Regions from separate parts of the Gluconobacter sp. NFX36 genome, predicted to be linked through region 1. Evidence: predicted binding sites of a transcription regulator. Region 1 holds the regulator's gene; each other region holds the start of a gene.
The links. Region 1 encodes LexA, which represses DNA repair genes until DNA is damaged. Its sites were predicted from a motif close to TGTTCTANNTANGTTC; they were not measured.

Region 1 (10,622 bases):
ACGAGAAGATGGCGTAGGGTGGTAATCATAGGGTCAGGACGGATCCGGATGGCGGGATGGTGCGGACAGGGAAGGCCCGCTAGAACTTGCGGCACCATAATGTCGTGAGCCGCGCTTGACCAGAAGCGGAAGGCTCACCCTCAGGAGGAAGCATGGACGTATCGCCGAAACTCGTAATCGGTAACTGGAAGATGAATGGCTTGCGGGACCAGACCGTACAGCTTGCAACTGCCGTAGCCGAAGGCGCACGCTCCCTGCCTGACGACGTGAAACTGGTCATCTGCCCGCCCTTCACCCAACTGGAGCGCGTGTCTGATATTCTCGAAACAATCGGTTCTGATCCAAAGATTCAGTTAGGCGCGCAGGACTGTCATACTGCATCATCCGGTGCGCATACGGGTGAAATTTCAGCGGATATGCTGGCTGATGTCGGTGTGCGGTACGTTTTACTTGGTCATTCCGAACGGCGCCAGAACTGTGGCGAAACGGACGCCCTCATTCGTCGTAAGGTGCAGGCAGCCGAAGCGGCGGGGCTGGTGCCGGTTGTCTGTATTGGAGAAACCATGGCCGAGCGCCAGGAGGGGCGCGCGGCGACTGTTTTGGCCAGTCAGATCGATGGATCTTTGACCGATAATTTTAACGGCGTTCTGGCTTACGAGCCCATCTGGGCTATCGGGAGTGGTGTTACGCCATCCCGTGATGAACTGGAGCGAACGCTGTTTCTTCTGCGTGGATTGTTGCAGTCTCGCCTCAAGATGGATGACATTCGCGTGCCAATCCTGTATGGCGGCTCCGTAACACCGGCCCAGGCGCCGACCATTCTTTCCATCGGGGTGCTGGGCGGAGTGCTGGTTGGCAGTGCGAGCCTGGACGCGAAAAGCTTCCTGCGCATTGCTGAAGCCGCATCGATCCGCCTGTCCTCCCAACCATTGTCCGGACCCTATCGTTCATGACCACTTTCCTGCTTGTCATCAATCTGCTGGTCACACTGGCCCTGATCGGTACGATCCTGATCCAGCGCAGCGAAGGCGGCGGCCTTGGTATCGGCAGCAGCCAGGGCATGGGCTCTTTCATGACTGGCCGTGGAACGGCAACGCTTCTGACGCGCGCGACCTCCGTTCTGGCCGGCGTTTTCATGCTGCTTTGCCTCGTTCTGGCCCTTCTGAACCGTGGCGCCTCCTCTGGCGTCGGAGGCCATGACATTCTTGCTGATCCGCCGGCTCCAGCCGCCGCAACAACAGCTCCTGCTTCGCCAGCAACCCCTGCCGCTTCGGCTCCTGCCGAGACGCCTGCTCACTAACTGAGTCGGGAAGCATCTCGACGCTTCCCCTCGCCCCCACCTTCGGTGTATGAGGAGCGCCCATGACGCGCTTCGTATTCATCACCGGCGGTGTGGTATCTTCTCTCGGCAAGGGCATCGCTTCTGCGGCTCTTGCTGCTCTCCTCCAGGCACGCGGCTACAAGGTCCGCATGCGCAAGCTGGACCCCTACCTGAACGTGGATCCGGGCACGATGAGCCCGTATCAGCATGGTGAAGTGTTCATCACCGATGACGGGGCTGAAACAGACCTCGATCTCGGTCATTATGAGCGCTTTACGGGCGTCCACGCCCGCCGTGCTGACAATACCACGACAGGCCGTATCTATTCCGATGTCATCGCCCGCGAACGTCGCGGCGATTATCTGGGCGGAACCGTTCAGGTCATTCCGCACATCACGGACGCCATCAAGGACGTCGTGGTGGCTGGTACGGAAGATTATGACTTCGTTCTGGTGGAAATCGGCGGAACGGTTGGCGACATCGAGAGCCTTCCTTTCCTTGAGGCCATCCGTCAGCTTCGTAATGATCTGGGTCACAACCAGACCATGTGCGTTCACCTGACGTTGCTGCCGTATATTCCCTCAGCAGGCGAACTGAAGACGAAGCCGACGCAGCATTCCGTTAAGGAGCTGCAGAATGTCGGTATTCAGCCTCAGGTTCTGCTCTGCCGTTCGGATCGTCCGATTCCGGAAAACGAGCGCCGCAAGATCGCGAATTTCTGTAACGTCCGCCCGGAAGCTGTGATTGCGGCGCTGGATGTCGATACGATCTATGCGTGCCCGATTTCCTATCATAACGAAGGCATGGACCGCGAAGTCCTGCGTTATTTCGGTCTGCCGTTCGAAGGCTCACCGGATCTGACCCGCTGGGAAAAGATCGTCCACGCGATTCGCGAGCCTGAGGGCGAAGTGAATGTTGCTGTCGTGGGCAAGTACACGGCCCTGCTGGATAGCTACAAGTCGCTGGCCGAAGCCCTGCTGCATGGCGGGATCGCGAACAATGTCCGTGTGAAGCTCGACTGGATCGAATCGGAAGAGTTCGAGAAAACGGCTGACATTGCCGAGCGCCTGAAGGATGCGGATGCCATTCTGGTGCCGGGCGGCTTCGGTGAGCGTGGTGCGGAAGGTAAGGTTCAGGCCGTTCGCTATGCCCGTGAGAACGGTATTCCGTTCCTTGGGATCTGCTTTGGCATGCAGATGGCTGTGATCGAATGTGCGCGTTCCCTCGCCGGTCTGCCCAAGGCCTCCTCCACGGAGTTTGGCCCGACGAGCGAACCGCTGGTTGGCCTTATGACGGAATGGGCGAATGGCAACGAACTGATGCGTCGTCGCGAAGGTGGAGATCTTGGTGGCACAATGCGTCTGGGCGCCTTCCCTGCCAAACTGGCTCCCGGCTCCCGCGTTGCGGAAATCTACGGCAAGACGGAAGTGCGGGAACGTCACCGTCACCGTTGGGAAGTGAACCTGCATTACAAGGATCGTCTGGAAAAGACGGGTCTGCGTTTCTCCGGCATGTCTCCGGACGGCGTGCTGCCGGAAGTCGTGGAATACCCGGATCATCCGTGGTTCATCGGCGTGCAGTACCATCCGGAACTGCTGTCCAAGCCATTTGATCCACACCCTCTCTTTGCAGGCTTCATCGGTGCAGCCCGCAAGCGGACGGAAAGTAAGTGAGCTTGCGGGTTGGCAATCTCGAGATCGGTCAGGACCGGCCCTTCACCCTGATTGCAGGGCCGTGTCAGATCGAATCCCGGGAGCATGCTGTGGAGATGGCGGATGCCCTTTCCACAGTGTGTCGCGAGCTTGACATCGGTCTGATCTACAAGAGCAGCTACGACAAGGCGAACCGCAGTTCCGTGAATGCGGCGCGCGGCGTGGGTATGGAAAAGGGGCTGGATATTCTGGCCTCCATCCGTGAGCGCTTTGATGTTCCGGTTCTGACGGATGTTCATTCTGCCGATCAGTGCGCTATCGCGGCGCAGGCGGTGGATGTTCTGCAGATCCCTGCATTTCTGTGTCGGCAAACGGATCTGCTGTTAGCTGCGGGTCAGACGGGTCGGGCCATCAACGTCAAGAAGGGGCAGTTTCTGGCTCCCTGGGATATGGCGAATGTTGCGGCCAAGCTGGCTTCGACGGGGAATGAGCGCATCATGCTCTGTGACCGTGGAACGAGCTTTGGGTACAACACGCTTGTTAGCGACATGCGCGGACTGCCGATCATGGCGCAGACGGGTTATCCTGTTGTTTTCGATGCTACCCACTCGGTTCAGCAGCCGGGCGGCCTGGGGGCTTCGACGGGTGGACAGCGGGAGTTCGTTGAACCCCTCGCCCGCGCTGCGTTGTCCATTGGTGTTGCTGCTGTCTTTATTGAGGCGCATCAGGACCCTGACAATGCTCCGAGTGATGGCCCCACAATGGTTCCTCTTTCGGAAATGAGAGGCCTTCTGACGCGCCTTAAGGCGTTCGACGCGCTGGCGAAGTCTTACAGCGTATAATTCTGCAACGGTGCGAGGGCTGCCATAAGGAGACTTATGACGGCCCCCGCTGTCAGCACGCCCCGTAAGGCCATGTAACCGGGTGGCAGCGCGCCATGCTTCCAGGCCACCCGTTCCACAGCAAACGTGGAAATGAAGCCGATGACCTCCAGTAGGTATCCGGCACGCAGGCCCCCCAATAATCCGACGCAGAGTGAAAGCCATGCCCAGAGCGCAGGGCAGACTCCCAGAAGGAGTCTCTGACGATCACGATCTGCCGTTCCCTGAACTGTGATGATGTCAGGTCGTTCCATGGCCAGCCCCCAGTGGACGGCCCCCAAAAAGGACAGGATACATGCGCCGTACGCCAGAAGAATGACCGTCAGATGCGGCAGTGGGGAGAAGAGCCCTGCCAGAAAAATCCAGCCTCCCAGCGTCAAGAACGGGAGGAGTCCCGCGAGACCAAGGATCAGGGCGAGAAAAGGAAGACGCATGTCGTCGATTGACCTTATGTTCTGATTTTGAGACGAAACGGTGATCCGTTCCGAACGGTTATGAGCCACACCCGGTTCACGCATATCCAGGAGAGCTTCCATTGAGCGCCATTGTTGATATCACTGCCCGCGAGATCCTGGACAGCCGTGGTAACCCGACCGTTGAGGTTGAGGTTGAGCTGTCGTCTGGTGCCCGCGGTCGTGCCGCCGTTCCCTCTGGTGCTTCTACTGGCGCCCACGAAGCTGTCGAGTTGCGTGACGGGGACAAGTCCCGCTACAACGGCAAGGGTGTTCTGAAGGCCTGTGGGTTCGTTGAAGACGAAATCCTTGAAGTGCTGCAGGGCGCCGAATCTGAAGATCAGATCGCCATCGATAACGCGATGATCGAACTGGATGGCACGCCGAACAAGTCCCGCATCGGTGCGAACGCCATCCTTGGTGTTTCCCTTGCGGTTGCCAAGGCGACGGCCGAAGAGCTGGAACTGCCGCTCTACCGTTATGTCGGTGGCGTTTTTGCACACACCCTGCCCGTTCCGATGATGAACATCGTCAACGGTGGTGAGCACGCAGATAACCCGATCGACATTCAGGAATTCATGATCCAGCCGGTTGGCGCGCCAACGATCGCTGATGCCGTACGCATGGGTTCTGAGATCTTCACAGCGCTGAAGAAAGGTCTGTCCGCTGCTGGTCACAACACGAATGTGGGTGACGAAGGTGGCTTTGCTCCGGGCCTGAAGTCTGCTGACGAAGCTCTGAGCTTTATTACGAAGTCTGTTGAGGCTGCGGGTTATCGTCCGGGTGATGATGTCACGTTTGCGCTCGATTGCGCTGCGACTGAGTTCTACGCCGACGGCCGCTACAACCTGAAGGGTGAAGGCAAGGAATTCGATTCTTCCGGTATGATCTCTTACCTGGAAGAACTGACGAAAAAGTACCCAATCGTCTCCATCGAAGACGGTCTTGCTGAAGATGATTGGGAAGGCTGGGCAGAACTGACCTCACGTCTGGGTGGTAAGCTCCAGCTCGTCGGTGACGATCTGTTCGTGACGAACCCTGAGCGTCTGCGTCGTGGCATCAAGGCTGGCACGGCCAATTCCCTTCTCGTGAAGGTCAACCAGATTGGCACGCTGACGGAAACGCTGGAAGCTGTTGAGACGGCTCACAAGGCTGGCTATACCTGCGTGATGAGCCATCGTTCCGGTGAGACGGAAGACGCTGTGATCGCGGATCTGGCTGTTGCGACCAACTGTGGGCAGATCAAGACGGGCTCCCTCTCCCGCTCTGATCGTACGGCCAAGTACAACCAGCTGATCCGTATCGAGCAGCAACTCGGTAGCGCGGCACGTTATGCAGGTCGCAGCATTCTCAAGAATGCCTGACCAGAAAGTCGGCCCCTTTTGGGGCCGGTTTTTCTTTTGGAAAATAATCAGGTGTCTTTTGACATGAATGATTGTTTCGCTCTGTCTCTCTGAGGTAGGTTATCAGGACGTTTGAAAGCCAAGGGAGACTGTACCCCGCGTGAGACCTCTTCGACTCATCAAGCGCGCCATCCGTACGGTTGCGCCGCCAGTCCTGTTTCTTTCCCTAACGGCTTATTTCGGCTGGAATGCTCTCCATGGGGCGCATGGTATTCGCGCGTATCAGGATCAGCTCGTTCTTCAGCAGCAGGCTCTTCAGGCGCAACAGGATGCCAAGGATGAGCAGGCTGTCTGGCATCGGCGGGTGCTGGCTCTGAAAGAAAAGGCACTTGATGCTGACATCCTCGATGAGCGGTCACGGGCCATGCTCAATCTTACTAAAAATGGCGATATCGTTGTGCCCTACGGTCCGCACGACAAGCTTTTCTGAGGTCAGTTTTTGAAAGAACCGCTTAATCGGTTCTTTTTTTGTGGGGGCAACAAAAAAGGCGACCGTAAGGCCGCCTTTTTAAACTCGTATGATCCGCGAGGTCTTACTTGATCTTGGCTTCGCGGAAGGTCACATGCTTGCGAGCGACCGGGTCATACTTACGGACTTCCATCTTGCCCGTAGCAGAACGTGCGTTCTTCTTCGTGACATAGAAGTAGCCGGTGTCAGCCGACGAAACGAGACGGATCTGAATAACGTTGGTTTTTGCCATGATACCCTCGGGCTTGCGCCGTCCTGATGCCGCTCGCAAGTGTCAAAGCAGCAGGTTGATCTAGTTCGGCGCACCATGCTGATTTGTCTGTCTCAGGTCAAGGCTTTCTCGTGAAAATCCGCTGATAACGTGTCTTTTTTCGGAAAAATGATCAATTTTAGCCGCTAAAAGCCATGTTTCCAGGACATTGATCTCCTTGTAGTCGCGTAAAGAGGAACCTATAAAGAACAAAAGGGAGATACATGTTGGTCATGTGTTCTGCCGGTTTTCAGATTATGCCTCCACCGAGGCGCATGGGAGCGCCTGTATGCTGACGCGCAAGCAGCACCAGCTTTTGCTATATATTGACGAGCACCTTCGCCGGACCGGATATTCTCCCTCTTTCGACGAAATGAAGGATGCGCTCGAGCTTCGGTCCAAATCCGGGATTCATCGCCTGATTTCTGCTCTTGAGGAGCGAGGCTTTCTGCGTCGGCATCATCATCGTGCCCGAGCACTGGAAGTTCTGCGTCTCCCTCACATGGGCACAGATGCGCCTCATGCGGATGGTGTCGCTCCACAGGCTCCCTTTGTGCCGACAGTTGTTGAAGGCGGTCGCCAGACCATGGAGGGGGCTTTTTCGGAAGCCCCACGCTCGCCCATCGAAGATGTGAGTGTTCAGATTCCCCTCTATGGGCGTATTGCGGCAGGTCTTCCGATTGAGGCACTTCAGGATGAGAGCGCACATATTCAGGTGCCCTCTTCCCTGCTTGGCACGGGTGAACATTATGCCCTGACCGTTGCGGGTGATTCTATGATCGAAGCCGGTATTCTAGATGGAGATGTAGCGATCATTCGTCGTGGCGAACTGGCAGATAATGGCCAGATTGTTGTGGCTTTGATTGATGATCAGGAAGTGACACTCAAGAAACTGCGTCGTCGTGGGTCTACGATTGCTCTTGAGGCGGCTAATCGGGAGTATGAAACTCGTATTCTTCCCGCATCACGCGTACGGATCCAAGGTCGTCTGGTAGCGCTATTTCGCCAGTATTGACGACGTGTTTCCTGCAAGTCCTTAAGGCTTGCAGGAAACGTAGAGTATTACTGTTTGGGTGATGACGGAACGCCGCGGACGACCCGGACTGTTCCGTCAGGCGCGATGAGTGTGCTCGTGCCATCCCCGTTCGGGATAATGATAGTCTTGTCAGGATTTTTTGACAGGAAATGAGGCGCATTATCGGGAACGCTTGTTGGAAGCGTTGGGACAAGATTGCTCCGGTCCAGAGATACTCCATGATGTGCATCGGAGCTTTCGCCAGCCGAGATGCTGTCTCCCGGTTTCATCTGATGACCCATAGCGCCCAACGCGCCAGACCCGGCAATGCCACCCATAAACGTTTTATCAATGGAGGCACCTCCGAAATAGGTTGCGGGGTCGCCCAAAGCGCGATTGAACACGCTGTCGGGGTTTTCAACATCTTTCAGGGTTGGGAGAGGTTGGGGAGAGCCAGGCCACATATTTCCGCCTTCCGGAAGGATCGGCGTGGAGGCAACTGTTTCTCCGCGAGCGCGGCGCAAGTTCTCGCTATCCCCACGTGGTGCGTTGGGATTGCCGCCTGACCATAGGGCTGTGTCATTAAAAAATTTGCCCATGCCCGAACAGCCACTCAGGGCGAGAGGTAATGCCAATAGAGCGGCCTTACGCATTGCATACTCCCATAAGGTCGATCCTTGACCTTTAGCGGTCATTGCGTGAAAGCGCCAGATGATGGGAGGATAACTGCAATAATAATCGTGCACAGTTCGGATCAGGATACGATCTTCGAGGACTTGCGCGGATCAGATGCCATCATTCTGGAAAGGCCAACTGTAAGGTAGCCCCAGCCACTGAGAACTGTTGGAATAACAGAGATCCACAGCAGAATACCACCAATCAGCGTGGCGGGCAGAAAGGACAGATGAAGAGCGGTAGCGGCCTTGTCTCCACCAATCAGGAAGCCAATGGCGACCATCTGGATGCCGGTTTTCCATTTTGCCAGACGGGTAGATGGAAGGGTTTCTCGCTGGGAAGCCATATATTCACGCAGACCGCTCACGAGGATCTCGCGCAGCATAATGATGATCGCGGCGTAGAGCGAGAATACCGGAAGAACCGTCAGGCCAGCCAAAGCCAGTAGCAGGGCTCCTACCAGGAGCTTGTCCGCGATGGGGTCCATCATGCGCCCCAGTTCGGACAGCATCTGCCACCGGCGTGCCAGAGCGCCATCCAGATAATCCGTGATGCAGGCCGCCGTATAGACAACACAGGCTGCTACATTCCCCAGTGCGGAATGCAGGGCTAGCAGAGCGACCAGAACTGGAATGGCCGCTATGCGAAGCAGGGTCAGGACATTTGGCAGATCAGTGAGCATCGAAGGCAGTCTAGAACAGTTTGGTTGGTTCCGGTATGCGCCAATCTGCTCGGGATGTGTGTATTTTTTGTGCCAAAAGGAGATGGAGCCTCGATCCTCACGGAAATGTCAGCTTTGCGTCCGGAGCCATTCAGGATGAAAATGTCCGTATATGGCTCTGGCAATGCCTGAACTGATTCCTGGCGCTGTTTCAAGCTCTTCAAGGCTGGCCTGTCTCACACTTTTTGCAGAGCCAAAGTGATTCAGAAGAGCTTTCTTGCGAGCACCGCCGATTCCCGGAACGTCATCCAGTTCTGATTTTCGTAGTCCTTTGGAGCGCCCTGCCCTGTGTGTTGTGATGGCAAAGCGATGAGCCTCATCCCGTAAGCGCTGGAGGTAGTAAAGAACCGGGTCTCGTGGTGGAAGCTGGAATGGGGCTTGGGTTTCCGTAAAGAACCATTCTCTGCCCGCATCCCGATCCGGCCCTTTGGCAATCGCCACGATGGGAATGTCCGTCACGCCCAGATCATTCAGGGCCGCGCGGACTGCATTGAATTGTCCCAGCCCGCCATCAATCAGTAGAAGATCCGGCCAATCTTCGGGTCTCTCGCCGTCTTCCCTGTCCTTGCCGAACCGACGTTCCATGACTTCACGCATCATGCCGAAATCATCTCCGGGAGTAACAGGCCCTTTAATGGCGTATTTCCGGTAGGATCGTTTTTCAAACCCTTCCGGGCCGCCCACGACCATGACACCATAAGGCGCCTGCCCCATGATGTGTGAGTTGTCATAGGTTTCGATACGTTTGGGCGTTTCTGTAAGGTTGAAAACCTTCGCTACCCCTTCAAGCAGCTTTTTCTGGCCCGTATTTTCCGCAAGCTTCCGTTCCAACGCTTCGCGCGCGTTCAGGGCGGCGTGATCGACGACGTTCTTTTTTTCGCCACGCTGCGGAAACGAGATTTCAACCTTCTGCTCCCGCCGAATGCTGAGGGCTTCCTCAACAAGTTTCTGTTCTGGCAAGGCATGATTCACCAGAATGGACGGTGGCGGAGGTTTGTTGTCGTAGAACTGCAGCAGGAATGCTGACAGGACATCCGCAGGAGCCTCTTCTTCGGCATGGACGGGATAGAACGCCCTATTGCCATTATTTCGGCTGCCTCGGATGAAGAAAACCTGAATGCAGGTCTGACCTGCGTCCTGCCAGATCGCTACGATATCGGCATCATTGATGGACGCCGGATTGATAATTCCCGAGTTCTGGATGCTGGCAAAACCGCGGATACGATCGCGGATCGCCGCAGCCTTCTCATATTCCATGGCCTCGGAAGCCCGCTCCATTTCGATCGCCAGTTCCTGTTGTAGCTCGGTATTTTTGCCTGACAGGAACTGCTTCGCCTGCATCACCAGTTCGGCGTAATCAGGCTTGGAAATGCGATCCACGCAGGGTGCGGAGCAGCGTTTGATTTGAAAAAGCAGGCACGGGCGGGTTCTGCTGTTCAGAACAGAGTCCGAACACGAGCGGAGAAGGAAGGTCTTCTGCACAAGGTTCAGGGTCTGGTTCACAGCCCAGGCCGAAGCAAACGGCCCCCAGTATGTCGCACCTTTAACCGGTTTGCCGCGCTGCTTGGTGATCTGCGGGAACTCGTGATTTTCCGTCAGCATCAGCCAGGGGTAGCTCTTGTCGTCCCGCAGCAGGATGTTGAAGCGCGGCTTCATGCGCTTGATGTAGTTTGCTTCCAGCAGAAGCGCGTCTGCTTCCGTTCTGGTAATGACGATCTCCATTGAGACCGTCATGGACACCATACGGCGAAGGCGTTCAGGAAGCTGGTTGATCCGCGTATAG
Region 2 (10,622 bases), on a different contig from region 1:
CGATTGCGAGGGAGTCGGGTGATTTCATGTGATGGCCTGGATATTGTGCAGGGGTATTCCAGTTTCCTTGGATATGGTTTTCTGAAACAAATGAATTGGTACCGGATATTTATTTTTTAGAGCAGGTTCTTTTGACGTTGCAGTACAAAAAATGAATTTTCTGTTGTGAAATTTTCAGTCATTTTAAGGGGGCCTTGACTGATGCCTGATGTGCTTCCTGTGCCTGCGGAGATGTCGGCACTTACGTCTTCAGCTGTAACCGTTCTCTCTGTAGGCGGAGCGGCAGAGAAAAGTCCGTATTTTGCAGTGTCTCCTTTTCCTGTCGTCGAAGGTGGTCAGGGCGTGCGCTTTGACTTCAATGACGGTGCGCGGGTCATGGTGCCTGACATCGCGCCTGAGATTGGTCAGTGGCATGTTCGGCTTTCGGATTATGCCACGGGTAATATTCTGTTCGATGCCCGTCTCAAGGGCGGAATGGTGGCTTCGACCAAGAAGTTTTTCGTCCCGTTCCTGATTGAAGTCTGGCTGGAAAAGCCGGATGGAGTGCGCGAAGACGTGCTGCATCACGAGTTGTCTCTGGAAGGGAAGCCTGTGCTGGTGCAGCTTCCCGTTGGCACGCTTGGCGACACCATTGCCTGGTTGCCTGCGGTTCTGCGACTGGCGCAGGAAAGTGGCGCCAAGGTGACGTGTTCTGTTGCGGACGTGATCCTACCGCTCGTCAAGGAAGCTAACCCGGACATCAGGCTTGTCGGTCATGATGCGGCCAAGGCGAACAAGGATTTCACGGCGGGATTCTACGCAAGCTACAATATCGGTCTGTTCTTTACAGACACCGAGTTCACGCATCAGCCGACGGATTTCCGTCATGTCGGCCTGCATAGGACGGCGGCCTATATTCTGGGGGTTAATCCTTGGGATGATAGTCCGCCACCCATCACGATTCAGGATGGCGATACGCCTCCTATCGAGGGGCCGTATGTTGTCATTGCCACACAGGCCAGTACGCAGTGCAAATACTGGAACAACCCGGCAGGCTGGCAGGAGGTCATCGCGTTTCTGAAGGCTTCAGGGTATCGCGTGATCTGCATTGATCAGAAGACGTTTCATGGGACGGGGTATGTGTACAATCATATTCCTCATGGAGCCGAGGATGAGACGGGGAACCGGCCGTTGGCAGAGCGGGCGCGCTGGTTGAAGCATGCGAGTTTCTTCATTGGCCTCTCCAGCGGTCTGGCATGGCTGGCGCATGCGGCAGGGACGCCGGTTGTGATGATTTCCGGTTTCACGCATCCGGACAACGAGTTTGCCACGCCGTACCGCATCATCAACTGGCACACCTGCAATTCCTGCTGGAATGACCCGAAGCATCAGTTTGATCATCAGGATTTCTTCTGGTGTCCACGGCATAAAGGAACTGACCGGCAGTTTGAATGTACCCGTCTGATCACAGGCGCGCAGGTTATCCATACTCTCAAACGTCTGATCAAGGATAAGGCGTTGCCGATGATGGAGGCGACTGCCTGACCGAGACAATCAGGAGTTTTCTGGAATTGGAGACGAGAGCCTGATATTGGCGGGGCGTATTGTCACCTGATCGTGGGTCTGCCTGCGGTCGCAGAGCTGGATGGTCGCCTCCCGTGTCTGATGTCCTTCCGCCGATCCGTATCGTCGCGCTTTATAATTTTACGCCGTTCCAGGATGTTTCCGCTTTGCGGGAGCCTTTACAGCAGGTGTGCGATCAGGAGGGGATCAAGGGTATTCTGTTGCTGGCCCCGGAAGGTATTAATGGCACCATTGCGGGTTCTGATGAGGGCATGGAGCGTGTGCTGGAGCATATCCGCGCTCTGCCGGGTTGTGAGGAATTGGAGATCAAGGAATCCCGCGCTCCCGAACTGCCATTCCGGCGCATGAAGGTACGGCTCAAGAAAGAGATCGTCACCATGGGGCAGCCTAATATCGATCCTCGCAAGGATGTTGGGCAGTATCTTGATCCTGCTGAATGGAACGCGTTGATCTCCGATCCGGAGACAATCATCATTGATACGCGCAATGATTACGAAGTGGCGATTGGGACGTTCAAGGGAGCCGAAGATCCCAAGACGCGGTCATTCAGGGAGTTTCCGGAGTGGTTCCGCAACCGTCGCAAAGAGCTTGAGGCAAAGGGCAAAGTGCCGAAGATTGCCATGTTCTGCACTGGGGGTATCCGTTGCGAGAAGTCCACGTCTTTTGTGAAAGCCGAAGGGCTGGATGAGGTTTATCATCTTAAGGGCGGGATTCTGAAATATCTGGAGACTGTTCCTGAAGAGGAAAGCCTCTGGGAAGGCGAATGCTTCGTGTTCGATCAGCGTGTTTCAGTGAAACATGGTCTGGAAATTGGCAGTTACGATGTCTGTCATGCCTGCCGTCGTCCTGTCAGCGAAAAGGACAAGGCGTCTCCGTGGTTTGTACAGGGCGTGTCCTGTCCGCATTGTCATAATGAGCGTACGGAAGAACAGCGTCAGCGCTATGCCTCGCGCGAACGTCAGGAGATGCTGGCGCGGAAGCGTGGAACGGAGCATCTGGGTTCCTGAGGCCATTACGGAGATGACAAACCGTTAGAGTTGCAAAGACGACGGCTGAACGACTTGACCTGTTCACGCTTCTGCTGATTTTTCTGAATTCGTAATGAAAACGGCTGAGGCGGTGTGATGGTGAAGATGTTTCGTTGGGCTGGACTGGTTTGTGCCGGGATGATGGCGCTTCCCGCCGTAGCATTTGCACAGAAGCCCTGGCCTGTCCGGGTTGTGGTTGTGACGACCTTCGAGAAGGGTGCGGATACCGGCGATCAGCCAGGGGAGCTTCAGCTCTGGGCCGAGCGGGAACATTTGACGGAACATGTGGCGTTTCCGGGGGGCGTACATGATATTCTCACCAATCCGGAACATACCGAAATTGCGATTGTGACGGGGATGACGCTGGTGAATGCCGGGCCATCCATTATGGCGCTGGGCATGGACCCGCGGTTTGATCTGACGAAAGCGTACTGGCTGGTGGCCGGTATTGCCGGGGCTGATCCACAGGTCATGTCCGTTGGGTCAGCAGCGTGGGCGCGGTATGTTGTGAATGATGTGGCGCAGTCCATTGATATGCGTGAAGTGCCGAAAGACTGGCCTTACGGCGTTTATGCGGCTGGCGCGGTGCGGCCTGGAACGCTTGAGGGGTCGGATCAGGAGCATGGGCCGAATGCAGGGTACCCGATTATCTTTTCACTGAATGCTGGGCTTTCGCACTGGGCGTGGGAGCGCACGCAGACGGTGAAGCTTATGAATACGCCGGAAATGCGGGCTTATTCCAAGGGATGGGCCGAGTATCCCGCTGCGTTGAAAGCGCCTTCCGTTATTCAGGGAGACAGTTTTGCGTCGGATCTTTACTGGCATGGGCATTATCTGAACCAGTACGCGCGGGACTGGGTGAAGATGTTCACGAACGCTCAGGGCGTGTTCGCCATGAGTAACATGGAGGATTCCGCGATTGCATCAGCGATGGTGCGTCTGGACCGGATGAAGAAAGCAGATTTCCAGCGGTTGATGGTTCTCCGCACGGCGTCCAACTACACGCTGCCGCCAAAGGGGCGGAAGGCGTATGAGACTGTATCGGAAGAGTATTCGGGCGATGGTCTGCCCGCTTATGAAGCGGCATGGCGTGTGGGAAGTGTTGTTGTGCATGAACTGGCGGGACACTGGTCGGTCTATGAAGACCATGTTCCGGGTCATGTTCCCTGATGCAGGATACAGGCGTGCAGGGGGAGCAGAATGTGGCATTTCCGATCAGTGGGAGGATTGCATTCCGCTATGCCTTGATCGGGCTTCTGCTCTCTGTTCCGCTGCATGTCTTGATAGACTGGGCTGGGTGGCAGCCTGAACATTCTGACACCGATCTTAATCCAGTCGCGCTGGTTCTATCAGCCGTTTTGCTGGCGCCTGTTGTCGAGACCTTTCTGAACTTCTGGATTCCCATTTGGATTGTGGACAGACTGTTTGGTAGGAAAGCTTTTGCGCCCGGTTTGGCGTGGATTGCGTGTGTGGGGCCTTTTGTGTGGGCCCATTACGGTGGGGCTCATTTTCATCGCAGTTTTTTGACCGCGCTTTGTACGGGCGTAGTTGGTGGAACTTGCCTTTATCTCTGCTACCGGCGTGCCGAGGTGACAGAAGGGGTTAGTCCGTTCTGGACTACGGCCCTTTGTCATGGCCTCTTCAATGGGCTTGTGTTTCTGGCGGCTGGGCTATTGATGGTGCTCGGGGTTGGGTAATCGGCTCTTTCCCGTGGGAGAGAGCCGGACCATTCCCATCATGCAGGCGTTTTCGTCTTTTTTGGTCGGCCTCGGGTTGGCTTCTCTGCTGTCAGTTTGGTTTTGGCCTTTCGGGGCGGTAGAGCGTCGATCATGTTCTGAGCCGTAATGACTGCGGTTGTGACGCGTGGCTGGCGGACGTCAGGCGCGTTCAGGAGGGGGGCGAGGAAGCGCCCAGTGTGACTGGCTTTGCAAGCCGCGATATCTTCCGGTGTTCCGGCTGCAACGATATTGCCGCCACCGTCTCCACCTTCCGGTCCGATGTCGATCAGCCAGTCTGCCGTTTTGATGACTTCCAGATTGTGTTCGATGACCAGAACAGTGTTGCCCTGATCGACGAGTGCGTGAAGTACTTCAAGCAGCTTGCGAACGTCTTCCGTATGCAGGCCGGTCGTTGGCTCATCGAGGATGTAGAGCGTACGGCCGGTTGCGCGTTTGGCGAGTTCCTTGGAGAGTTTGACGCGCTGGGCTTCACCGCCTGAAAGCGTTGTTGCCTGCTGGCCGAGAGCGACATAGCCTAGGCCGACCTGCTGGAGAATAGCCAGACGATCACGTATTTTCGGGACGGCCTGAAAGAAAGGCAGTGCTTCGTCCACCGTCATGGCCAGCACGTCTGCGATGGAGTTGCCGCGGAACTTTACTTCCAGTGTTTCACGGTTATAGCGCGCACCCTTGCAGGTGTCGCAGGTGACGAACACGTCCGGCAGGAAGTGCATTTCGATTTTCAGGACGCCATCGCCCTGACAGGCTTCGCAACGGCCGCCCTTCACATTGAAGGAGAAGCGGCCGGGTTTGTAGCCGCGCGCTTTGGATTCCGGCAGTTCGGCAAACCAGTCCCGGATGGGAGCGAACAGGTCTGTATAGGTGGCAGGATTGGAGCGCGGTGTACGCCCGATGGGGGACTGGTCGATTTCGATGATCTTGTCGAGATTGTCCACGCCTTCCAGCCGGTCATAGGGCAGCGGGGACTGGCTCGACTTCATGAGCTGTCGGGACAGAGCCTTGTAGAGCGTATCAACAACCAGCGTAGACTTGCCGCCGCCTGATACGCCCGTTACGGCGATGAATGTGCCGAGTGGGAAATCGACGGTCAGGTTTTTGAGGTTGTTGCCCTTGGCGCCGACGAGAGTGAGCGTTTTGTCAGAGGTGCGACGGTTTTCCGGGACGGGGATGAATTTCCGGCCTGACAGGTAGGCGCCCGTCAGGCTGTCCTTGTTCTTGGCCACTTCTTTGGGGGTGCCTGTGGCGATGACGTTTCCGCCCCGCGTGCCGGCACCCGGCCCCATGTCGATCAGATAGTCGGCAGCCCTGATGGCGTCTTCGTCATGTTCGACGACGATGACGGTGTTCCCGAGGCGTTTGAGGCGCTCCAGCGTGCCGAGCAGGCGCTCGTTGTCGCGTTGGTGCAGGCCGATGGAGGGTTCATCCAGCACATACAGGACGCCCGTCAGGCCGGAGCCGATCTGGGAAGCCAGACGGATGCGCTGGCTTTCACCGCCGGACAGCGTGGCCGATCCTCGGGAAAGCGTGAGGTAGTCCAGCCCCACATCGTCGAGGAAGTGCAGGCGGTCCGTGATTTCGCGGAGGATGCGGCGGGCGATTTCGGCCCGCTGAGGTGTCAGGGTTGCTTCGACGCCCGAGAACCAGTCGAGGGCCTTGCGGATCTGCATGTCCGAGGCTTCGGCGATGTTCAGGTCATTGACCTTCACGCAGAGTGCTTCTGGTTTCAGGCGCGCGCCATGGCAGACGTGGCAGGGTTTTTCGGACTGGTAGCGCGACAGTTCTTCCCGAACCCACATGCTGTCGGTCTGGGCCATGCGGCGGCGGAGGTTTTTCAGCACGCCTTCGAAAGGTTTGGTCACGGTGTGGACCTTGCTGCCATCGCGGTAGGGAATGGCAATCGCTTCGCTGGAGCCGTTGAGGATCAGGTCGCGTGTTTCAGCTTTCAGGTCGCCCCATGGTGTATTCATAGTGTCGCCGCAGTGACGGGCGAGGGCGGCAAGTGTCTGGTCGTACCAGTCGGTGCTGGCGCCTTTCCATGGGGCAATGGCGCCTTCGGCAAGTGTCAGGCTGTCATCCGGGACGATCAGATTGGCATCAAAATGCGTTTCTGTTCCGATACCATCGCAGGTTGGGCATGCACCCATTGGTGCGTTGAAGGAGAACAGGCGGGGCTCGATCTCTTCAATCGTGAAGCCCGAGACCGGGCAGGCAAAGCGGGAGGAGAAAACGATGTGGGCTGGAGCGGTCTTGTCGTCAGCGCGTTTGACTTCCTCGGCGTAGGCCAGGCCATCAGAGAGTTCGAGGGCAGTTTCGAAGCTGTCGGCCAGGCGGGATTCCAGATCGGGTTTAACGACGATCCGGTCCACAACCACTTCCACGTTGTGGCGGGTCTTGCGGTTCAGTTCCGGGGCTTCGGCGATTTCGTAAAGCTCACCGTCGATTTTGACGCGGGTGAAGCCCTTGCGGGACAGCTCTGCGAGTTCGCGTTTGCAGTCGCCTTTCCGATCACGGACGACCGGGGCGAGAAGCATCAGGCGCATGCCCTCCGGGAGCGCCATGACCCGGTCCACCATCTGGCTGACGGTCTGGGCTTCGATGGGCAGGCCAGTGGCAGGAGAATAGGGAATACCCACGCGCGCCCAGAGCAGACGCATATAGTCGTGGATCTCCGTGATCGTGCCGACGGTCGAGCGGGGGTTTTTTGAAGTGGTTTTCTGCTCGATCGAGATGGCGGGAGAGAGCCCTTCGATGGAGTCCACGTCTGGTTTGCCCATCAGTTCGAGGAACTGGCGGGCATAGGCCGAGAGGCTTTCAACGTAGCGGCGCTGGCCTTCTGCGTAGATTGTATCGAACGCGAGCGAAGATTTCCCCGAGCCGGACAGGCCCGTGATGATTGTGAGCGAGTCACGAGGGATTGTGACGTCGATATTCTTGAGGTTGTGGGCGCGTGCGCCACGGACACGGATCGAATGATTGTCTGGAAAGCTCACGAAGACCCCGGGATGTGCAGAAAAGGCAATTGTGTTCGCAACGCGCCTGAACGGTGCTAGATCACTTTATAGATGGGTTTTCACGCCCTATATGAAAAGAACAATTCGAGAAAATTGGTTGGTACGGAATGGCAGGTAGCGTCAACAAGGTGATTCTGGTCGGGAATCTGGGCAAGGACCCGGAAGTCCGGAACACGCAGTCAGGCTCGAAGATCGTCAATCTGACGATTGCGACGTCCGAAACATGGAACGACCGTCAGAGCGGTGAGCGCAAGGAGCGCACCGAATGGCATCGTGTCGTGATCTTCAATGATCGTCTGGGCGATGTGGCGGAGCGTTTTCTGCGCAAAGGCCGCAAGGTCTATCTGGAAGGCGAACTGCGGACCCGGAAGTGGACCGATCAGTCAGGCCAGGAGCGTTACACGACAGAAGTGACGATTGATCGTTTCCGCGGCGAGCTGGTGCTGCTGGATAGCAACCGCAGTGGCGGCGACGAGGGTGGCTTCGACGGAGGCGGCTCGTCTTACGGCGGTGGAAACAGCAACGGTGGCGGCTTTGGTGGCGGCAACCGGGGCGGTGGCTTCGGCGGCGGCAATAATGATGGCGGTCGTTCAGGTGGGGCGTCTGGCGGTGGCAACCGGGGTGGTGGCTGGGATGCGCCGCCGGATAACGATCTTGATGACGAAATCCCGTTCTGAGGGGTCTTTTTGGAACCGGGCTGGCAATGTCAGTCCGGTTTTTTTGTATCTGGTGCTTACGTTCAGAGGACCAGATGGAAGAACTGGTTGAATTCGGAAGTCTCATAGTCGCCGAAAGCTTCGCCGGGTTGGAAGCCTCGGGTTTGATACAGGGTTAGAGCGGGGTCGAAGGACGGCCCACGTCCTGTCTCAAGACTGAGTGTTTTCAGCTCTCCGGAGCGCGCTCTGTGGATAAGGTGATCCAGCAGAGTACTGGCGACGCCCTGTCTCAGAAAGTCAGGATGGGTGCACATGGATTTGAGCTCGCCGGCCTGATTGTTCAGGCGCTTGAGTGCACCGATTCCGGCTACGCGATCCTGTCGATGGACAGTCCAGACTTCGATTTCAGGTACCATGAGGCCTGACAGGTCAAGGGCGAAGACGTGTCCGGCTGGGGTGTTTTTGTGCATTCCTGCGAGGTGAAGGGCCAGAAGGTCACGCGTTTGCGGATTGGAAAAATCGGCGGGATGGAGGGTGAATGTCGGGCTCATGATGCGCTTGTCTGTTCAATTGAGGTCGGCGTCAGGATGACAAGTTTATACCCTGTGTGTTCTGCGGGGGTGAGAGTTATCTGTTCGTAGTTCAACACTCCACGGACTGGATGCTTGAAGCTGCGTTGGCCGCCTTCTCTGGGGAGAACACGCTGGTCCTGCCAGAAATGGAGAAACTCCTGGCTTTCAGCCTGAAGGGCAGAGGTCAGGGCCTGAAACGCCGTGGTTCTGGCAAGGTGGGCTGTGTCAGCGCGGAATTCTGCGAGCAGGCGTCTTGAGCGGTCGGGCCAGTTCGTCAGGAATGTTTTCGCCTCAGGGTTCAGGAAAACATATCGGAGCTGGTTGGGCTCAGGGCTGTCCATCCAGCCTGTGAAGAGGTCTTTGGCAGGATCGTTGGCACTCAGAACATTCCAGAGCGGGTCAAGCAGGTATGCCGGGCTTTTGATTTGTTTGGGCAGGTTCAGCAATGCGTTCGGCGTTGCGACTGAAGGGGTGATCTGGTGCGGATCGCGGAGTTCAGCAAGCGTGAAAAGATAACGCCTTTCTGTGGAAGACATTTGCAGGGCCGTGGCAATGCGCGACAGGCTCGCTGGAGAGCAAGTGACATCCCGACCCTGTTCCAGCCATGTGTACCAGGTCGTGCTGATGCCGCAGAGTTGGGCGGCTTCTTCGCGTCGTAGCCCGGGTGTTCGTCTGCGGTGAGGAACGACGAGCAGTCCTGCCTGCGAAGATGAGAGCTTTTCCCGTTGTGTGCGAAGAAACTGACCAAGGGTCTGGCGACGATCTGTTGGCATAGTACAAATTATACCATGATAAATTAGGATCTTATACCACGCCTGGAATGTTGGGAGGGTGTTTTCAGAAGGAGAACAGTCGATGACGAAGCAGGCTGGGCAGTTTGCTGCCTCACACTATGAGGCGAGAGCCTCGGCTTATGTTGAAAGTACGGTTCACAGTCAGGGCGCTGATCTGGACGCCATTGTTCAGGCCGTTCAGGGACGCAGGCTTGAGCATGTTCTGGATCTCGGATGCGGGGGTGGTCATGTAAGCTATGCTGTGGCGCCTCATGTCGAGCGGGTTATGGCTTGTGACATTACACCGGGTATGTTGCGGGGTGTTCAGGATGAGGCATCCAGGCGTGAGCTAAGCAATATTGAAGTTCGTCAGGCTTCGGCGGAAAATCTGCCGTTCGAAGATTGCGCCTTTGATGCGGTGCTTTGCCGTTTTACGGCTCATCACTGGGATGGCTTTGAAGCAGGGTTGCGTGAGGCTCGGCGGGTTCTGAAGCCCGGTGGTCTGGCAGTTTTCGTTGATGTGACAGCCCCTGAAGATGCTGTTTCTGATAGCTGGCTTCAGACATTGGAACTCATGCGGGATATTTCGCATGTGCGGGATTACTCCATTGGGGAGTGGGTGAGCGCGCTGGGGCGGTCCGGCTTTTTGGTGAAGGGACTGACGCGCAGTCGTTTAAGGATGGCTTTTGAAAGCTGGGTCGCGCGGACGCAGACGCCTGTAGAACGCGTGGACGGGATCCGTTCGCTTCAGCGTGGGGCACCGGCCGTGGTTAAGGAACGGCTGGGGCTGGAAGAAGACGGCAGTTTCCTGCTGGACGTGACCGTTTTCACGGGAAGCAGGCCGTAATGGGGTAGGTGTGGCATGTAGGCGGCGCATGGGCTATGCTGTGCGGACTGTATTTTAGCGTGGTGGACCTGTCTTGACCGAGCTGAACGAGCCGACTGATATTGTACCTTCCGATCGTCTTCCGGTGACGATCGAGGAGGAGATGCGCTCTTCCTATCTGGCCTATGCGATGTCGGTGATCGTCTCGCGCGCCCTGCCTGATGTGCGTGATGGCCTGAAACCTGTCCATCGTCGCATCCTGTATGCGATGCGCGAGAGTGGCTTTACGTCTGACAAGCCATACCGCAAGTCTGCTCGTGCGGTCGGTGACGTGATGGGTAAATACCATCCGCACGGTGACAGCTCGATTTACGATGCCATGGTTCGTATGGCGCAGCATTGGTCAATGCGCGTCAAGCTGATTGATGGGCAGGGTAACTTTGGTTCGGTCGAT
Region 3 (10,622 bases), on a different contig from region 1:
GTGATGTCAGAAAGTATTTTATAGAATCCTTCGATTTTTCACCCAAAACATTTGCAATGCGCAGTTTGGAAAGAAGTGTACGTCCTTCCGGAATGCCATAAAGAACGGCATGCTGATGTGGCAAAAGATCCGAACTTGAAACATCTCCATTCAAAGAAATATAATCTTTTCCCGAAAACAATGAGAACTTTTCTAATCGACGTGTGGCACGGAACAAACTTTCATAACCAAACCTTTTCAAAAGGCCCTTATCAAAAAATTCCATTTGTCGATTATTTTTTAAATAATGAATAAATGGAGCTTCTCCGGGTTTAATTTCATCTTTAAATGCATTAATATATTTTTTATTATTGTATCTTTTGTTAGGATTTCTATTTAATTCATTTATTCCATATTTAATATAATGTACAAGAAGTGGAATTTCTATATTTTCTAGATCAGGATTGCTTTCTATATAATATTTTTCATCAAAAAGATCGTAGTGAATAATAAGATTATATAAATAAACCTCTTGCGGCGTCAAAAGGCACTTTGAAAGTTCTGACCTGTAGGAGTTCCGCGAAAGAAGATCGAGGAATGGATGCCCTTCTATTTCTCCGAGAGAAAAATCCGAAATATATAGTTTTGCATCAAATTCAGGATATGGCTTTCGCTGCTCTTCGTTCAATCCATAATAGACATAATGAGCAATGGGATCAATTCCATCTTTCGCAACATCCTCATTATCTGAAAGATAGGCCTCTTCATCAAATAAACCTGATTCTCTTATTTCAGCAATTAGCTTATCCGGATCCGAGAGCAAAGGAGAACCTTTCATAAAATTTTTAGCACAAAGAAGTGAAACTTAATCATAAAAAAACGATGAAGTCGATCTTAATTCTAAAGGAGAAAAGCCTTTGAACGGTCCGGGACACCCCGTTCTCCAATAATTATATTAGGTGTTTAGTCCCGGGATTTGATGGGTTGGATTGATGATGAATCTTTCTGGCTCTGAAGTCCAGATTTTGCAGACGTATTCGTAAGGGGTAAGGCCGTTTAGGGTCTTGAGTCTTCGCCCGAAATTATAGGCTGCCATACAGTCATTGAGGTGTGTCCTCAACTGCTCATGACTGTCGTAATGGAAGCGTTTGACGGTTGCTTCCTTGATTGTCCGGTTCATCCGCTCGACCTGACCGTTCGTCCAGGGATGATTGGGTTTCGTCAGACGATGTTCGATCCCGTGGGCTTCGCAGATCATGTCGAAGCGCATGGGGCGAGACCAGGCCGTATTGCGGTTACGGGGCTGATCAGCGAACTGGATGCCGTTATCGGTCAGAATGGTGTGGATCCGGTAAGGGATCATACTCAGGAGATGTTCGAGGAATTCCCAGGCTGTCTTCCGATCAGCTTTCCCGACGAGTTGTGTGACAGCGAATTTGCTTGTCCGGTCGATAGCAACGAAGAGGTGCAGCTTGCCCTCAGCAGTCTGTACTTCCGCTGTGTCGAGATGAAAGAACCCGATCGGATAGCGTTTGAAGCGCTGGCGTCTGGGCTTGTCTCCTTCGATGTCCGGCAACCGGGATATCCCGTGGCGCTGAAGGCAGCGATGCAGAGCCGAGCGTGTCAGATGAGGGATGCTGGCCTGCAGGGCATAAAGACAGTCATCCAGCGGCAGTAAAGTATGCCGGCGAAACGCCACAATCATCGCTTCGTCCGTCTCGGACAGGACCGTTGAGCGCGGCTCTTTAGGACCTGTCTTCTGATCCTCAACCGTTTGACGCTTTCGCCATTTTGCAACTGTTTTCGGGTTGATTCCGAACTCCTCGCTCAGCGTCGCGAGCGAAGCCTGCGATCGCCGTATTGCTGCTCGCACGGCGTGCGTGGTCGTGGCGCTGCCATGACGTATCTGTCCCATAAGGCTTCCTTCCACTCGCGTGAAAATAATACCCCATCAAATCCCGGGACTAAACACGATCTTTTGGCTAGGTTTCGTGGACAAAGGTTGACAGTGGACCCATGCCTTGATTCGAGGCTGTCTTTTGGAGGCCGCGTTGGGCGAGCGGATTGGACTGGCGGACGACGAGTGGGCGATCATCGGTGCACTTCTGCCGTCTGAACATGGTCGAGGTTGCCGGCCGGCGCAGGATAACCGCCTCTATTTCGAAGGCATGATGTGGATTGCGCGGACAGGCTCGCAGTGGCGACACCTGCCAGACGAATACGGCAAGTGGAACAGCGTGTTCCGCCGCTATCGGCGCTGGGTTACAACTGGCGTGTTCGACGCGATGCTGGAAACGCTGGCTGAAATGGTGGAGCGCGACGCCACCGCCGACATGATCGACAGCACCGTGGTCCGGGCACATCATTGTGCCGTCGGCATAAAAAAGGGGATCAGGAGACCGAGGCGCTTGGCCGATCGCGCGGTGGCTTCAGCACCAAACTCCACGCCCGATGCGATGCCAAAGGCCGCCCGCTCGGATTTGTCCTGACACCAGGGCAGACCCACGACATCCAGGGCTTCGGTCCGCTGTTCCGCATGATCGCAGACAAGATTGAGGCGTTGCTGGCCGACAAGGGCTATGACGCCGACGCCATCCGTGAGGAACTGACGAAAGCCGACGTCGAAGCGGTCATCCCCGCCAAGAGCAACCGGCGCGAGCCTATCGTGCACGACCGCGAAAAATACCGCTGGCGCAACCTCGTCGAGCGTCTGTTCAACAAGCTCAAGAACTGGCGGCGCATCGCAACCCGATACGACAAAACCAAGGAATCTTACCTCGGCTTTGTCAATCTAGTGTCAGTCCTCCAGTGGATACCCTTTGTCCACGAAACCTAGTCAGCGGACACAGGCAGAAGGCGCTATGGCTGCATGCCTGCAACAGGGTGGAGGTAGGAGATTTGCCGACAGGTACCGATATTGAGGCTCTAGCAGCGTTCTACGGATCCCTCCTACGCGGCATGGCCGTCCAAGCTCGTGACGGAGCATCACAGGAGCGGCTGATGGAAATTGCGCGGTTTGGAATGAACGCCTGGCCAAAGGCATGACCGAAATTTTTAAGAGGCTTCATCAAACCGATTGGTTATGAACTCCAGCATGCAAATGCATTATAGTTGGCATAACAAATATTATGCGACATAGCTTTTAGCGCCCAGAAGTCAAAATACAAGCGTCTCGTTTTCTCGCCGACCACAATCAAAGAAACAGCATTAAAGTTGGGTACCCGTGCCTGGAACGATAGGATCTTCCGCAAAGGGTCGGTTCAGGATGCCAAGCACGTCGTCTGCAACGTAAATCCGATTGCGGGCGTAGCCAGTTCGTTCTCTTAGGATCCCCACCTGGCAAAGCTGGCCAATTGCCGTGTGAGCAGCGGGTGGCGTAATCGACAGCAAAGCTCCCAGCCGTGGCGCCGTTAGAACCGGATAATCCGTAAGGATATCAAGCGCTCGTAGCGCTGCTGATCCCTTTCGAAATGAACGACGGGTCAACCATGCAGCATGCAGGGTTCTGAGCGCTCCACGGGTGATGCGTAACTCCTGAACCGTTTGAACAATGGCATTCGATACAAAGCCGATCAGAGGAAGCCAGTTTAGTTTCTGCTGTGCTTGTTTGAGTGCTGCATAATAAGCCTGTTTGTGGAACTCTATATACGGTGAAAGATAGAGCGGAACTTGTTTCTCAGCTGCCATCATCAAGGGCAGCATGAGCCGGCCCACGCGACCATTCCCGTCTCGGAACGGATGAACAGCCTCAAAATGAGCGTGGGCTAACGCCATCCGGGTAATCAAGGATTGGGTCATCATCTGCATCCCATCTTCCCGCATGTAATCCAGGGTATCTTTCAGAAAATGAGGGACTTCAGCCGGCGGTGGAGGATTATAGACGGAATAGGCAATATGCCCATTGCCGCCGATCCATACGACCTCCTGTCGGAAGTCTCCCGGAGTATCCCGGTAGGACGCATCATGGCCGAGTACACTCCGATGCAGGTTCTGGATCAGATCGACCTGAAAGATTTGACGGCCCGCAATAAGAGCCGATGGCACGAACCGCTCCAGAGCCAGCGCGTAATCCCGAACCTGTCGAACCACCTGCCCCCCCTGATCGTCATCTTCGTCAGCAATAAGAAGTTCATCCAGGGTGCTATGGGTTCCTTCCATCGCCGAACTGCTGACAGCTTCACGGCGGCTGAGAATACGACTGATCTGATAAGGGTCTGGAAGAGAGCGTGCAATCTCATCAGCCTGTCCCAATGCCAGCTGGGCTTCGGAATGCACCGCTGTGATTTCTTCAAGAGGAATTCCTTCCTCCGGAAGAGGGAGAGGAAGCACCCCGTAGTGATGCTCATAAGGGGCTGGAAGACGCACCAGACGCTCACGGACACCACCGGATAGTTCAGTTCGCTTCATGCCCCAAACCTTTATCAGAGAACTTGAAAAGACAATCTTATTAAAGGTTATTAAAGAAAGATTTCAATAATTTTCTCTTTTCGGGGCTGTGTGAAAGGTTCGCGGATATGGATGCAATCAACATTTTGTCCTGACGATAGACAGACGACTGCTACGCAACTAGGGCGTTGTGGCCCTGACTGACTCAGAGAGCTAATCCCCCCTTGTTGGGACACTGGTTGGACTAAAATGTCGTACCGCGTGAAAGTCTAGTGAGCAGCTTATCTACGCCCTGGGAACAAGGGTTCGCACGTCCAATTAACGATCAAATCAACCGATTGTAATCCTGTTCAGTCTAGATGAAAGATGCTAATTATCCTGCTAAAGGCGAGAGACATAGCGCGCCTTCCGGCCTGTGAAACAACGGAAAAGTCTCTCAGACGCATTGTCATAACGTCCCGTTCGGAGTGTGACGCAAATTAGGCCCTGTGACTCAGTTTTCCGGTCGAGGATTTCAGATGACGATTTCTCTTGAAGTACTCAAAAGACAGGCCCGACAGGAAAGCCAGTCTGGCGCATTGTCTTACACGCAAGCTCTCGAACGCCTCTCCAAACAGCACGGGTTCCGGACGTTTGCGGCCCTGAAGGCCAGCCTCTCCAAGTCAGTGCCCGTGGAACTCCAGCGTGCAAACACCGAAAAGACGGGCACGACTACTTCCGGCCTGAAGTGGACACTGGTCGAGCCGGTTTTCGTCGGAGAGGTAGAGGATGCTCCTCCATTTTCCATGGATCAGATCGAGCCGATAGGCGACCGGCTGATTAAGACCACTCATTCCATTCCCCTGCCGAAAGAGCTTATCGAGTATCTGGAGCCCGTATGGAACTCTTATGCTGCGGACGTTTCCAAGAGCGACGCCTCGTAGATTAAGTGGCTGCTCCTCCGTTCGCTGAAAGATTGACCCGCCTCAGTCTCGAACTGGGACGTCTGGACCAGGCGCTGAGAGGGGCGTCAGTGACGCCTGCTGTTGTGTTCCGACAACGCCTGGCTGCCATCCAGCGTCACTGCGCTGTCGATGGCTGGATGATTGATCCCTGGTATCTCGTCGCTGAACTGCATGGTCTTGCTCCGAAAGTGGTCGGGCAGGACAGTTTCGAGCGCGGCACGTCCGTGGATGCTGCCTCTCATGCCTTTACGCTCTGGCGTTGGCATGCTCACCCGGATGAGATGCAGACAAATGCCATTGCCGAAGCTGAAGCGTTCCTGAACGATCAGTCGTCAGGCTGGGGACCGATCCTCGATGCAGGCAGTGCTTTTCATCGTTGGCTGGCGTCCGGGCGTCACCGTGCTCCCTTCTGTGCAGCGTTAGGGCGGTACTGGCATTCCCATGATATTCTCCGGACGCCTTTGATCCTGACAGGCATTGAGTCACTCACGCCAGGAACCCCTTGGGAAATTGAGTCCTGGCTGTGCTGGTGGCTTGATGCTCTTCTGGCCGAAGTCCGCGAGGCGCACGATCTCCTCCGTCAGCTGGAGCGAGCCAGGAGGCAGGCGCTTGAGAGATGCGGCGCGCAACGTCGGCATTCGCGCGCACCCCAGGCGATCAATGTGCTGGCGATCCAGCCGCTCATGTCCGCGTCCATGCTGGCGGATCGTCTCGGCATGTCGCTGAAAAGCGCGCTACAGCTTCTCAGCGTGTTCCAGGACCGAGGCATTGTTGTGGAAGTCACCCATCGGGCCGCTCATCGCCTGTTCAGCCTTGCCGGACTGACCCCCCTTCGCGATGTTGTGACACCACCCAACCGACCCGTGCCTGGCCGAAAACGCGGGCGTCCGCGTAAGAATGATTCTTTCACGGCACAGTCTGTGCTGGCGGAAGAGAGTGCACAGCTCCCGCCTCCAACCCGATTGGATCCGGTTCAGTTCGACTATGAGGATCTGGCTTCTGCCATGAATCAGGCAGATGAAGCCATGATGCGAAGTTCCCGGCTAATCGCCCGCCTCAAGGGAAAGATGGCCAGTTAGACCTGTCATCTGTTCAAAGAACCTGAAGGGATGACTCTTGCAACGGTCTCTGCAGTTTCAGGGCGTCCAGTGTGGGGGCCGTCAGCCAAGTCTCGATCTCTTCCCGGTCTTCCAGAATGACGGGCATGGCTTTGGGATGGTAGGGCGCGACCTCGCCTTCCTTGAGCTTGCGCACCGAGGTCCAGGACGTCCAGATCCCAGCAAAGAAGCGGAGCGGCTTCGTGGCATCAGCTGCAAACCATACCGGATGAAACGAACCGTCATCCTGTCGCGCCTGTTCCGAGAAAGCCGTAAATGGCACGACGCAGCGATGAGAAAGGCCCAGCCAACGTCGCCAGTGCGGAGATGCCGTATTGCGGATGTTCGTCACTCCCCGGTCGACCTTGCGCCCTTTGAGGGCAAACGCCGGAGATGGCATGCCCCACCGGGCCAGAACCATCTCCCGTCCGTTCTGCCCGTTGCGCACAATTGGCGCCGCGTAGTCCGGATAGATGTCCGGCATGAGCGGCAGGTTGCCCGTGTGGTCATTGAGTATCTCCGCAATGGCGCGGATCTCGTCCTGTGAGGACGTCTGGGCATACAGATTACACATGATCGCTTTCTTGCTCTGAAGCAGGGTGTCCTATTCGGAATTGGCTCTCAGAAGAAAAACACCGATCGGTCCGCCTGTGTTTCCTTTTCAGAAGGAATAAAAGCTGTTGTTGTTTGTGCGGTGGACTTGTGGGCAGAGCCACGCCCTGTGGTCAGCTCGCCAGAGCTGTCTCCGGGGCGTGAGTGACCGCCTTCAGGCGGCTGTCCACAAATCCACGGTTAGGAACCGCCTGTCTGGCTAATTATTCCTATGCCCCGTTGCTGGCTGAATACGGTTAGTTCGATTTGGTCTTTTGCACTCGGCAGCCTTTAGCCTCATGCCGCACTCACATAGGTCATCGGTAAAGTGCTCCTTGAAGCGGCTCAGCAACTGAGGCGCGCTAAAGGAGACGACCATGACCACACCGACAAGCACCGCACGTTCCGAAGCCTTTCACCTTCTGTCCCGGGCTCTTCTGAACATCCGTTCCGAAGCTCAGAGCGTGCTTGGATCCAGCGAAACGCTCTCCCCTGAGCATCAACGTGTACTCTCGGCCATTGAGGCCGCTGCCGACGCTGTGCACAACCTTCCGCATCTGCTGGCCGAGCAGACAGAATCAAACGAGGTCGCCCTTATCGGCGAAGTGACGACCGCAAAGGAGGCCCTGACAACGCTCAAAATGGGCAGATAAACAGCTCTTTTGAGCCTGCTGGGCGGAGTGATAACGCTGTCTTCCGCAGGGATCCGTCTTAAAAATTAACTTGCGTCCCGCGCTCGTTTGTTCTCTTTATGTTCTTATCAAGGAGAACAGTCATGACTTCGAACGCGCTGGCGCGTCTGCGCGAGCAGGTCCGATGCCTCGAGCGTCGGAGCCTGCCTCACTCTATTTTCCGGGTGCTGCCAACAGGCCTGCAGCCGGTCGATAACCATCTGGGCGGCGGCCTCAAAACCGCCAGCCTGCATGACATTCTGGTGCCCGATCCGCTTGAAATTGGTTCCAGCCTCGCCCTGCTTCTGCCTCTGCTCGCGCGCAGTGGCCAGCCTGTTTTCTGGCTGGGTACGGTCCCCCCTCAGCTCCATGCCTGGGGACTGCACCAGACCGGGATCTCGCTCCGACACCTGATCTGCGTTGAGAGCGATGACGCCAGTGTTCTGGCTGTGGCCGAGGATATCCTGCGCGGTCCCGAGCGAGCCCTTGTCGTGATAGCTGGTCCGCATATCCCCTCCCTGACAGAAGTGCGTCGCCTGAATCTGGCCGCCGAAAGCAGTGGAAATACTGGCTTCTTCCTGCGCCCTGTCAGCACCTCCCGCTCCTCCGGAAAAGATCCCTGTGCCTGCGCCACACGCTGGCAGATCACCTCTCATCCTTCAGCCCCTCTCTGTTTGCCGGGACTGGTTCTGCCGCTTCCCGGCCCCCGCCGTCTTTCCGTCTCGCTGCTGCGGGTGCGTGGAGGACGTCCTGCTCACTGGCTCCTCGACTGTCCTGACCATGCGCCGCTTCCTCGCCCTGTGGCTTCCTTTCTGGCACACCGAGCGCCTTCAGCTCTGCCAGCAGGATCATTACCCCCCCGATCGCCCGCTTGTCGTGCACGCGCCTGAGCACAACCGCCAGACGCTCACGGCCGTCAATCCGGTGGCGCTGGCAGCGGGCCTGAGACCCGGCCAACCGCTTGCCCAGGCAAGGAGTGTCCTGCCGGACCTCCTGTGCGTTGAGCAGGACACTGACGCCGATGATGCGGCTCTCCTGGAGCTCTGTAGCTGGCTACTGTGGCTGTCGCCCCTGCCCGCTCTCGATGCGCCGGATGGCCTGTACAGTGACACAACTGGCTGTGCCCATCTTTATGGTGGTGAAGAGGCCATGCTGTCTCTTGTCCGGACGCGCCTTTCCGAGAAAGGTCATACCTGTTCTCTGGTCCTGAGCGACAGCGCGGCGGCCTCGCGCGCGCTGGCACGCTCGCGCCTCGACGGCGCCTGCGTCATTCCGCCTGGTCAGCAGAAACAGGCTTTGGACAAACTATCCTGCTCGGCTCTGCCGATTGCCCCGGAGACAGCATCCCGTCTCAATCGTCTGGGACTGACAACCATTGGTGCGCTTGCAGCCCTTCCCCGCGCGCCTCTGGCCAAGCGGTTCGGCGCGGAGCTTCTCACCTGTCTGGATGAAGCCGTTGGCTTTCAGGCAAGACCGCTGAGCGTGGTTCAGGTGCGGGACCGGATCTCCCTGTCGCGCTCGCTTGTCGAGCCTATCGGCACAGCCGAGGCGATTGCGACCGTCATTGAAGCTCTCGTGCCGAAAGCCTGCGTCCTGCTGTCCCGTCGCGGTGAAGGCGCACGGCAGATCGATTTTCTCTGTGTCCGTGTGGACAGCACGGTCCAGGCCATCCGTGTGGGCACGTCCGATCGGACCTCAGACAAGACGCGCATCCTGCGCCTCCTCAAAGATCAGATTTCCCGGATTGAACCCGGTTTTGGCATTGAGGCTGTCACCCTCACGATCAGCGCCAGCGAGCCGATAGAGGCCGGCCCCGCTCGCCCGGTACTTTCAGACCCAGAAGATCGTCAGGTCGACACGGTGCCCGCGACCCTCATCGACCGGCTGATCAACCGTCCTGGTGTTGCAGCCGTCTATCAGTTTGCGCCCCGGTTTTCCGCCTGGCCAGAGGACGGACAGTCTCGCGTTTCTCCAGGCAACATGGCAAAACCCCCTTTCGCGAGCCAGATGCTCTGGGCGCGGCCGAACATTCTGTTCGATCTGCCCGTCCGGGTGCAGGTGACTGCCCTGCTTCCGGACGGTGCGCCCCGCCAGTTCATCCTCAAGCGACAGACGCATCGCATTGCGGCGGCCGATGGCCCCGAACGTCTGCTTGGCGAGTGGTGGCAGACGTCCGAAAGTTACGGCGCGATCCGCGACTACTGGCAGGTCGAGACCACGACCGGCCTGCGCCTGTGGCTGTTTCGCAAAGGCGACGGAGCCCATGACTGGTCTGGGTCGGGCGCGTGGTTTCTTCAGGGAATATTCTGATGGAGCCCCGCGCTGACCTGATCCCGGCCAGCACTTCGGACGTGGCCGAAGTCCTGATGCACGCGTTGTGCTATGACGGACGCATGACGCCGCCGAGCTGATGGCGCGTCTCGTAGCCGAGCGTCTGGTCGCTTATCTCGAACGCTCCGGCTTCGTGGTCATGCGCGCGCCCACCAGCAAAGCGCCTGATAGCAGCCGGCACCCCCATCCCCACCGCCGCTAGGCCATGAGCACGCCTTACGTCGAATTGCAGGTGACGTCCTCGTTTTCGTTCCTGCGCTCGGGCAGTCAGCCGGATGAACTGATGTTTCAGGCGAAAGCCCTGGGCTATGACACGATCGCTCTGACCGACTGGAACACTGTAGCCGGAGTGATCCGCGCCCATCTGGCAGCGCGCGAGGCCGGTCTGCGCCTTTTGCCCGGATGCCGTCTGGCTCTACGTGATGGCAGCGCGCTCCTGGCCTACCCCCGCAATCGCGCGGGTTGGGCAGGCCTCTGCCAGCTCCTGACGCTTGGTCATCACCGAGGCGAGCGGGACGTGTTTCTTCTGGGCTGGGAGGATCTCGTAGCAGCGGCACCAGACCTCCTCCTGATCCTGTTACCGCCCGAGGATCTGGCAGCGCTTTCCGGGCACGTTCAGAGCC

Region 2: a site for LexA is predicted at 7,419-7,434, ahead of uvrA (excinuclease ABC subunit UvrA). Genes of this name have one in related genera too.
Region 3: a site for LexA is predicted at 7,739-7,754, ahead of J4P41_RS13740 (ImuA family protein). Genes of this name have one in related genera too.

The regions. Positions count from the first base shown of each region.
Region 1 covers NZ_JAGEKJ010000005.1:116,730-127,351, reverse strand. Annotated here, with positions in the region: gene J4P41_RS06855 (peptidyl-prolyl cis-trans isomerase) at 1-29, opposite strand, end outside; gene tpiA (triose-phosphate isomerase) at 153-953, shown strand; gene secG (preprotein translocase subunit SecG) at 950-1,300, shown strand; gene J4P41_RS06840 (CTP synthase) at 1,363-2,994, shown strand; gene kdsA (3-deoxy-8-phosphooctulonate synthase) at 2,991-3,815, shown strand; gene J4P41_RS06830 (DUF3429 domain-containing protein) at 3,803-4,288, opposite strand; gene eno (phosphopyruvate hydratase) at 4,390-5,670, shown strand; gene J4P41_RS06820 (FtsB family cell division protein) at 5,810-6,139, shown strand; gene rpmG (50S ribosomal protein L33) at 6,243-6,410, opposite strand; gene lexA (transcriptional repressor LexA) at 6,718-7,443, shown strand; gene J4P41_RS06805 (hypothetical protein) at 7,491-8,096, opposite strand; gene pgsA (CDP-diacylglycerol--glycerol-3-phosphate 3-phosphatidyltransferase) at 8,198-8,800, opposite strand; gene uvrC (excinuclease ABC subunit UvrC) at 8,909-10,622, opposite strand, start outside.
Region 2 covers NZ_JAGEKJ010000006.1:47,020-57,641, forward strand. Annotated here, with positions in the region: gene J4P41_RS07740 (autotransporter strand-loop-strand O-heptosyltransferase) at 232-1,524, shown strand; gene J4P41_RS07745 (rhodanese-related sulfurtransferase) at 1,638-2,570, shown strand; gene J4P41_RS07750 (purine nucleoside permease) at 2,688-3,761, shown strand; gene J4P41_RS07755 (hypothetical protein) at 3,794-4,288, shown strand; gene uvrA (excinuclease ABC subunit UvrA) at 4,327-7,320, opposite strand; gene ssb (single-stranded DNA-binding protein) at 7,449-8,018, shown strand; gene J4P41_RS07770 (GNAT family N-acetyltransferase) at 8,081-8,548, opposite strand; gene J4P41_RS07775 (helix-turn-helix transcriptional regulator) at 8,545-9,342, opposite strand; gene J4P41_RS07780 (class I SAM-dependent methyltransferase) at 9,425-10,189, shown strand; gene gyrA (DNA gyrase subunit A) at 10,332-10,622, shown strand, end outside.
Region 3 covers NZ_JAGEKJ010000018.1:9,453-20,074, reverse strand. Annotated here, with positions in the region: gene J4P41_RS13785 (hypothetical protein) at 1-817, opposite strand, end outside; gene J4P41_RS13780 (IS481 family transposase) at 935-1,894, opposite strand; partial or broken gene J4P41_RS13775 (IS5 family transposase) at 2,061-2,815, shown strand; gene J4P41_RS13770 (hypothetical protein) at 2,878-3,024, shown strand; gene J4P41_RS13765 (Fic family protein) at 3,187-4,386, opposite strand; gene J4P41_RS13760 (glyoxalase superfamily protein) at 4,884-5,288, shown strand; gene J4P41_RS13755 (hypothetical protein) at 5,321-6,388, shown strand; gene J4P41_RS13750 (SOS response-associated peptidase) at 6,402-6,980, opposite strand; gene J4P41_RS13745 (hypothetical protein) at 7,375-7,650, shown strand; gene J4P41_RS13740 (ImuA family protein) at 7,773-8,558, shown strand; gene J4P41_RS13735 (Y-family DNA polymerase) at 8,449-9,978, shown strand; gene J4P41_RS13730 (error-prone DNA polymerase) at 10,205-10,622, shown strand, end outside.